DNA from 2 places in the Priestia sp. FSL H7-0729 genome. Region 2 is predicted to be linked to the other one. Evidence: riboswitches for the same ligand, from Rfam matches in the RefSeq annotation. Region 2 holds a riboswitch; the other holds the start of a gene.

Region 1 (4,215 bases), on a different contig from region 2:
TTGTGCCATCTTCCTTAATCACTTCACAGATCACGCCTGCGGGATATGAACCACACATAATGGCCAAATCTACCGCCGCTTCCGTGTGCCCGGCACGACGAAGTACACCGCCGTCTTTTGCAATCAGCGGGAACATGTGACCAGGCTTACGGAAGTCCCCGGCTTTCGCCTCAGGATCGATCAGACCTTTCACGGTAATAGAGCGTTCATGTGCCGAGATACCTGTTGTCGTATCTTTGTGGTCCACAGAGACGGTGAAGGCAGTTCCGTGGAAATCCGTATTTTGTTGAACCATTGGTTTCAAGTTAAGTTCGTCCGCACGTTGTTGTGTAATCGGAACACAGACCAGACCTCTACCTTCAGTAATCATGAAATTGATGACTTCAGGAGTCGCCTTTTCGGCCAAAGCGATAAAATCGCCTTCATTCTCCCGATCTTCATCATCCACAACAATGACCGGTTTGCCACGCATGAGATCATATATGGCTGCTTCTATCGTGTCCAAAATGGATTGTTCTGACATTGTCCCACCTCCAGTTTATTTCTTTCTCTATTTATGCAAATCCGTGATTGGCGAGAAAATCTTCACTGATACTGCGTGGCTTGCCAGCACCCGTCTCTCGATGTCCTCTCCCATACTGGAGCAGATGATCCACATATTTGCCCAAAATATCGCATTCGATATTAATGGTATCCCCTGTCTTTTTCACATTTAGTACAGTTTCACCAATGGTATGCGGGATAATGGAAACCGTGAATGCGGTATCCGTTGTATGGACAACGGTCAAGCTAATGCCATCCAGTGTAACCGATCCTTTGGGGATCAGGTATTTGAACAACTGGTGATCATCAGGCTTGATCTCAAACACAATCGCGTTCTGATCACGTGTTATACTGCCAATCACTCCAGTACCATCGACATGGCCCTGAACGATATGTCCGCCAAAACGACCGCCGGATTGCATGGCGCGCTCCAGATTAACTTTGCTGCCAGATTGCAGCTGACTGAGATTGGTATGGCGATAGGTTTCAGGCATGACGTCGGCGGTAAAACCTCCACCTTCCAGCGTTGTCGCAGTGAGACATACTCCGTTTACTGCGACACTATCACCAATCTTCAGATCGTCCATGATGGCGGAAGCTCCGATATTCAGGACCATCGCTTCGCCTTTCCGACCAATACGCCGGATCTGACCAACTTCTTCCACCAAACCGGTAAACATGCTGCCGCCTCCCTTGTTAATTTATTTATTCAGGCCACACCGGAATACCGCCAATGCTGATATTATCTCCAACTGATTCGATCTCCAACTGATTCAATTGAATCGCCTGATTCATACGTTCCACACCCTCGAAGCGGAAGCTTCCAGGTGTGTCATAACCGCCTACAATCTTGGGAGCGATAAACATGAGCAGTCGATCAACCAACCGTGCCTCCAGCATGGCTCCATTCAGAGTGCCTCCACCTTCAAGCAAAATAGAACCAATATCACGTTCACCTAACTTACTAAGTCCGTTTAACAAATCCACACGTGGTCCGGGACCACAGCGAATAATTTCAACGCCGTAAGCTTCCAAACGCTCAGCAGCTTCAGGACTGGCTTCGTCCGTTGTAAGTACCCATGTCGGAGCAAGTCCATCCTTAACCATTTTGGCACCTACAGGAAGACGTAACTTGGAATCCACCACGATACGCACCGGACTAATGCCTTCCACTTGCAAACGGGTTGTAAGCTCCGGATTATCAGCGATCACCGTGTCGACGCCAACCATAATCCCCTGATGACGATGACGAAGGGCATGCACAATCTCACGAGCGGGCTCGTTGGAGATCCACTTGCTGTCTCCGCTGCGAGTAGCAATCTTCCCATCCAAAGTTGTAGCCGTCTTCAGCGTTACAAAAGGGAGGCCCGTTGTAATAAATTTAATGAATTTTTCATTCATGCGTCTTCCACGCTCACGCAATACGCCAACTTCAACTTCAATCCCTTGTTGACGAAGCATGCTTATGCCTCTGCCGGATACTTGCGGATTTGGATCTTCACAACATACCACAACACGTTTTACCTTTTCATGAATCAGGCGTTCACTACAAGGTGGCGTCTTACCATAATGACTACAAGGCTCAAGTGTAACGTATACCGTACTGCCTTCCGCATCGCTGCCTGCCATGTTAAGTGCATGCACCTCCGCATGACCGGTTCCACGTTTCAGATGGCTCCCCAGACCTACAATACGTCCTTCTTTCACAACTACACATCCAACGACCGGATTAATTCCCGTCTGTCCTTGTGCTCGTTCTGCCATATCCAATGCCAGTGCCATATAAAATTCATCATTGATCATTTCCAAATCCGTTCACCCCGCGGTTTAAAGTCTTGTTTATTAAAAAATCCCCATCGAACAATCGGTTCGATGGGGATGATGAGAGACAAATGTCAACAACAGGAGTAAAATGGATACAGCACGCCAACACTTTGCCCAGAACTTCATTTCGGGCAAGTGAAAATAGACACATACCTTAATGAACATCAATCACAGGTAAAGAGCTTCTATCGTGTGGCATATGTATGGAACTGCCCGGCGTAACCGGATCTTCCCTGCACAGTAAAACATCACAAATCGTGACTGTGCAGCAATACTCCTGCTGAATGCAAACCCGTTAGGTCTGCACCTCTCCTTCTCCCATCCAGACTATACTGTCGGTTCTGGAATTACACCAGATCAGCCATCTGCCACAGGCAGACAGGTCACGGACTTTGCATGAATAGCTGGACATGTGTCCTTACACTTCATGCATCACCGCCGGTAGGGAATCGCACCCTGCCCTGAAGGATTGCTTTCGTTATTAATTGGATGTTAGCACTTTAATGCCAAAAAATCAATTGTTTTTTGTTCCTTTTTGTCACATACTAACTTTTAATAAGCTAAGATACAGCAAAAAAACCGCATCTCACTAAGAGACACGATTTTAGTTTACATCCTTCTCAGATCCATCACAGCATTCTACATATCAGGAAAACACCAACGCACCATATGCTTCAAATCTTTGGCATTGTGAAATGGCAAGCGGTCAGGTTCTGGCAACGGCGAACTGGGAAGCGGAAAACCTCTTGCTACTCTTCTGACCCAACTTGTGGAATCGATCGCGATAGCCGAGCATTGCCAGCGTCCAGTCGTTCTCGGTCGAAACGTTCCCTGCAAATCGGCTTTTCCCGGCATGTCTGGAAAGACACCATCGAGATATTCAACGATAACGCGTTTGTCTCTGACTTCATGACAGTATACCGTCACCCATACACCTTCCCGGACCCGAACCGCATACACATCTCCAGCTTCTGCCTCCCCAGTGCCTGCATCGGGAGATTTTTTTGGCACTTTCCCTCGAACACTTCTCTTTTTCTCCAATGCCCCTAAGATTGTGTCCTTTACAGTTGGGTTCTCTTCAGGCTTATCCGAAAGAGATATATTCGTCAGATCAAAATCATGGAATATCTTGTTCAGGTTGTTCTCATTGATTCCGACAGATGAGTCCCACCACGCCAGAGGCGCCTGTACCTCAACCCGCACATTGGGGCGCGCGTCACGCTGTATGTAAGTCGTGTATTCTGTGATCATTCCGGGATGTTCCGGCGTATCCAGTATGCCAATCAGAGCTAATGTCTCAAGCAAGTCCCGATAGGCATATTCCTTTTGTGTAGGCAAAAGACGTTCCTTCTTGAGTGCTATTGCTGCTTTGCTGTAGCGAGTTTTGGGCGGTAATTCACGCAGCACCGTCAACACCGCACGGAGTGTCCAGCGGTCGTAATCATTTGGTATTGGAAGCTCCTGCGCGGCAGCTAGCTCTCGAAGTGCCAGTACTTGTCCAAAGGGATCACCATCCAAAGGTGTTCCATTGGTCATGCGCCAATACCATTGCAACGTCGTGTCGGTTGCTTGATCTACGCTTAATCCGCAGATCTGACAAGTACTTGATGATGGATATGGCGTGTGTTCATGATCTGGCATACTGCTTGCAATAAGCTTGCCTGTAAGCAATGACCGCCAGAGCATGGGCGCTGACCACATCGATGCAACAAAAGCCTGTGCGGCATCCTCTAAGGTCCATTGATTCGCAAGTTTTTTCAGCTCATTAAGCGTTTCATCATGCTGCGGACGTACATATCGATTCGGTTCATGCCCGGCTGCCTCAAGAGCATCTAAATCCTGTGCGGA
Region 2 (4,215 bases):
TTCGCGTCCCTTGGTTGCCATCACTTGAACGCCCATTGGCAAACCTTCAGGTGTCATATGCAGAGGTACACTTATCGCAGGCTGGCCGGTCAGATTTGCAAGTTGGGTGAACGGAGTATAAGTAAGGCTTGGCTCAAACATTTCATAGATGAGTTGTTGCTGCTGGGTCTTGTCCAACTCACTAATCCGCATCAGATTATGGATCTGTTCATCATGAGGTGTTAATTCACCAATCTTAGGCGCAGGAAAAGCATTAACGGGTGTGATGTAGAAGTCATAACGCTCGAACAAAGTGGACATCTGGGCTGCAGCTACATCCCATTCAGCTAAGCTATGCACGAATTCCGCAGCGGACACCTTTTTTCCAGCTTCAGCCAGAACCCATGATTCAATCTCCATATCATCGGAGGTCAGAGCCCGACCCATGGAGCGTTCCATAGAAGAGATCATCGCGGCCATCTCTCCACTGTTCATCATGTAATAGTTCTCCATTAATCTGACTCCGTTGACTGGGCTCAGCTTTTCTTCAACATGATGACCTTGGTCTTCCAACCAGCGAACGAGCTTGAATACAGACTCTTTGGCTTCTGGACTGACGGGTGTACCTACGGGCGAATCGGTTGTGTATGCAATTTTCAGTTTGCGTTGATGTGGATAGCTCATATCTGCCAAGTAACTGCCTGGAAAGAGTGGGGCATGAAATGCAGCTTCAGGCTGTATGACTTGTAAGGTATCAAGCAATGCAGCACTGTCCCGAACCGAGCGAGAGAGGGCGAAATCAATCGACGCGCCTTGCCATTGTCGACCAACTCCTGGTCCTACAGGTGTGCGCCCGCGAGTTGGTTTCAGACCAAACAAGCCACTAAAAGAAGCCGGGATACGGATCGAACCGCCTCCGTCACTGGCACCGGCAAGTGGAACGATACCGGAAGCTACAGCGGCGGCGGCACCGCCACTTGAACCGCCTGGGGAGTGATTAATATTCCATGGATTGCGACTTGGACCATGAAGACGGGGCTCGGTAATATTTTTCAAGCCAAACTCGGGCGTATTGGTATGTCCCATGATGATAAAACCTGCATCACGCAGTCGAGTGACAAAATTCGAATTGCGTAATGCGCGATGCTCGCTGAACAAACGTGAGCCTGAAGTTAGAAATTCACCTTCCAAAGATTGCGAAATATCTTTCAAGAGCAGGGGCACACCGGCAAAAGGTTGTTCTCCAGGGCGAACTAAGCCAGCTTCCTCCCGTGCACGGGTTTCATATGTACGAATGACCGCATTAAGTTGCGGATTCACTTCTTCAAGGCGTGCAAACGCCGCTTCCAGCAATTCAACCGGGGATACTTCCCGGGATCGGACCAGTTCAGCCAAACCTACGGCGTCGTAGGAGGTATATGAGAATGAAGACATGTTGATCGTTCCTCTCTGAATATAATTCATCTGTTTATTCCATATGTCATCGTACCACCGGTTTAGACAAAAGACAAAACAGTTCAATTATTATCGAGTCATGGAAATAAAAAACCACTGCTCATCTAATTGATGTGCAATGGTTTAATTTTAATATTTGATGATTATTGATTTATATGTGATGCTCGGACATTACCTTACTCTGTTCGCAGCTTTGGTGCCGCATCGGCCGGAGTTGATGATCGTTCCTGCTGTTTGGAAATGGCGAAAAGCGCCACCCATATCAGGATAAAACCGAGCAGTTGCTCCCATGTAATCAATGTTCGGAAAGCAATCCAGTTCACCAACACACCTGCCATCGGGAAGCTAAGTTCCGCGAGAGTTGCAACAGAAGCTTTGGTTGAGGACAGACCTTTGTAATACAACAGAAGACTGAGCAGACCTGGTAACAAGGCCTGACCGAGAATGTTGAGAATGACAGCAGTCTGTTCTCCAGTTCCGGATGGAAGTGTCCATGCCGCACCTTCGTTCCACGTCATAAAGATCAGGAGCGGGAGAGCAACCACGAAGCGAAGGGAGGTGACGGTTTCGTAACGTGCCTGCCCTAACATCAGTCGGCCCATAACCGTTGAACCTCCCCATAAAGCAGCAGCTCCAAGAGATAATAAGCTTCCAGCATGGATCCAGTTGTCCCAGTTCCCTAATGGCAATGTGAAGCCGAATGTAAGTAGATACGTTCCTGCTAATGCGATGATGAACAGTCCGCCGAAGCGACGTGGCAACGTTTCTTTCAATAACAGCTTAGCCAGTACGATAGCAAAGAGGGGTTGCATTTTTTGCAATAACAGCACCGTATTCGGATCGTTATGTGTAAGTGCCATGGTGAACAATACTGTTGCGAGTGCTGATCCTCCCCATGAGATAAAGATCACCGCAATCCAGTGGCGAGCACGCAGGTTTTTCAGATCAGCCCGGAATTTCCACAGCACGGGAATGGCGACCAGACTTACGATGATATGTTCGACCAGTACAATCTGTGTGGATGTCATTGTTTTGAGTAAAATAATGCGGAAGAGTGGGTCCACACCCCACAGGGCAGCTCCGAGAACTACAAGCCAGAATCCGGTATTACTTCGTTCCTTGCGGTAAACAGGTGATGCTGCTGATGTCTTTTCCATATTCAGGACTCCTTCGTCAGAACACGGAATCTTCAGTTGGCAAAATCGACAAAAGCCCCCGTTTTGGTATAAACCAAATAAACGGGGGCTCATCCAAGGACATGCGTCAGGAAAGAGGCCTTCCCATGAACGGCATGTCAATGTGTTGATCTTCTCTCATCCGGACTGTACCGTCGGCCTTGGATTCACACCAAGTCAGTCGCTAGATGTCCTTTGTTAAGAACAACTAGCGAGTCGCGGGCTGGTTCCGAAGAACATCACCGCCGGTTGGGAATTACACCCTACCCCGAAGATCCTATTCAATTATATAGTGTATTAAACAAGCTGTAACATTAATAAGTTCATCTTATTCCTGTAAGCGCTAGCAGTTCAAGCATTATTTTAGAAAACGATTTTCCAGCTTCCTTGCTGTCTGCGAAGGAGCACGATCTGGCCTGCGTGATAGGCATCGTGAAGTATCCACCGGGCAAGTTCGTGTGCCCATTTCTCTTTGGAATCCATATATGCAGCTTCAAGGTCAGATTCTTCAAGTGCAGCCAATTGATCTCGCAACTGTTGGGCTAATCGAGCTGTACTCTTCATCAGTGTATTCCATCCGGCTTCATCCGTTGCATCCCCAGGATTACCAAACGTGTATTCATTGGAGTCTACAGCAGGAAGAGTAGGCTCTTTACCTTGAATACGACATAATAAGCGATGATTGTAATAATACATATGGTTAACCAACTGCCAGATGCTTAATCCTCCTGAGGGTGGAATCCAGGCTGCTTGTTCTGCTGTAAGACCTTCCAAGGACTTCGACAAAGGTACAATCCAATTGCATTGATCCCATGTATCATCCTTTTGAATCAGTAACACATCTAATGCTGTTGTTTTTGTCATTGCCGTTTCCTCCTTGAGTATTATTGTGATGTATGACGTAACTAGCTAAAACTGATTAATGAGGTTACACTTAATATAACACATCAAAGACAGAGTGTAACCGCCTTTATTGAATTAAGATAGTTACACTGAACGGAGGTAAACATGGACAGACTTTGGACTGATTTTGTAAACAGCGATTATCATGATTGGCGTGGGGGAGATCGATCGGAGGACAGGCTCGGTAAGGGGAGCTGGCAGCAAGAATTTTTGGATCGATGGCAACTTCAGGCTTCTGTCCCTGCCTCTCCAGAAGATGAGTTATCGATGAGAAATTTCAGGGATAAATTGATGGCTCTTGGAGCCCGCTTGTCTTGTGGGTCATCATTAACGGATACAGAAAAACAATGGTTGAACAGCGTTATGGAAGCAGGGCGTGTAAAAAGAACATTGATTACAATTGATCAGGAATTGAAACTTCGATTGGTAGCTGTAGAAGCTCATTGGCAGCAGGTTATGGCTGAGGTTGCTGCTGACTTTGCTATGACTTTGGTGGAGGGTGAGAGTAATCGGATTCGGATCTGTGATAATTCGGATTGTCGCTGGATGTTCTATGATGACACCCGAAGCAGAACACAGAAGTACTGTGATGATAAGATGTGTGGCAATCTGATGAAGGTTAGAAGATTTCGGGCGAAACGCAAATCCCAAAATTGATAAATACTAACAATAACTATATAATGTATATATACTAGCGAAAAAA

What was found. Region 2 has a riboswitch for FMN ahead of MHH93_RS01230 (DMT family transporter). Riboswitches for the same ligand answer to the same signal wherever they lie in the genome.
Region 1: linked by a shared signal. The riboswitch ahead of ribD (bifunctional diaminohydroxyphosphoribosylaminopyrimidine deaminase/5-amino-6-(5-phosphoribosylamino)uracil reductase RibD) and the one ahead of MHH93_RS01230 (DMT family transporter) in region 2 are both predicted to bind FMN.

Annotation. Positions count from the first base shown of each region.
Region 1 is NZ_JBBOTQ010000004.1:398,082-402,296, reverse strand. It holds gene MHH93_RS12985 (bifunctional 3,4-dihydroxy-2-butanone-4-phosphate synthase/GTP cyclohydrolase II) at 1-523, opposite strand, end outside; gene ribE (riboflavin synthase) at 555-1,223, opposite strand; gene ribD (bifunctional diaminohydroxyphosphoribosylaminopyrimidine deaminase/5-amino-6-(5-phosphoribosylamino)uracil reductase RibD) at 1,249-2,352, opposite strand; FMN riboswitch at 2,674-2,840, opposite strand; gene MHH93_RS12970 (hypothetical protein) at 3,007-4,215, opposite strand, start outside.
Region 2 is NZ_JBBOTQ010000001.1:271,466-275,680, forward strand. It holds gene MHH93_RS01225 (amidase) at 1-1,413, opposite strand, end outside; gene MHH93_RS01230 (DMT family transporter) at 1,611-2,591, opposite strand; FMN riboswitch at 2,736-2,889, opposite strand; gene MHH93_RS01235 (DinB family protein) at 2,973-3,473, opposite strand; gene MHH93_RS01240 (CGNR zinc finger domain-containing protein) at 3,618-4,169, shown strand.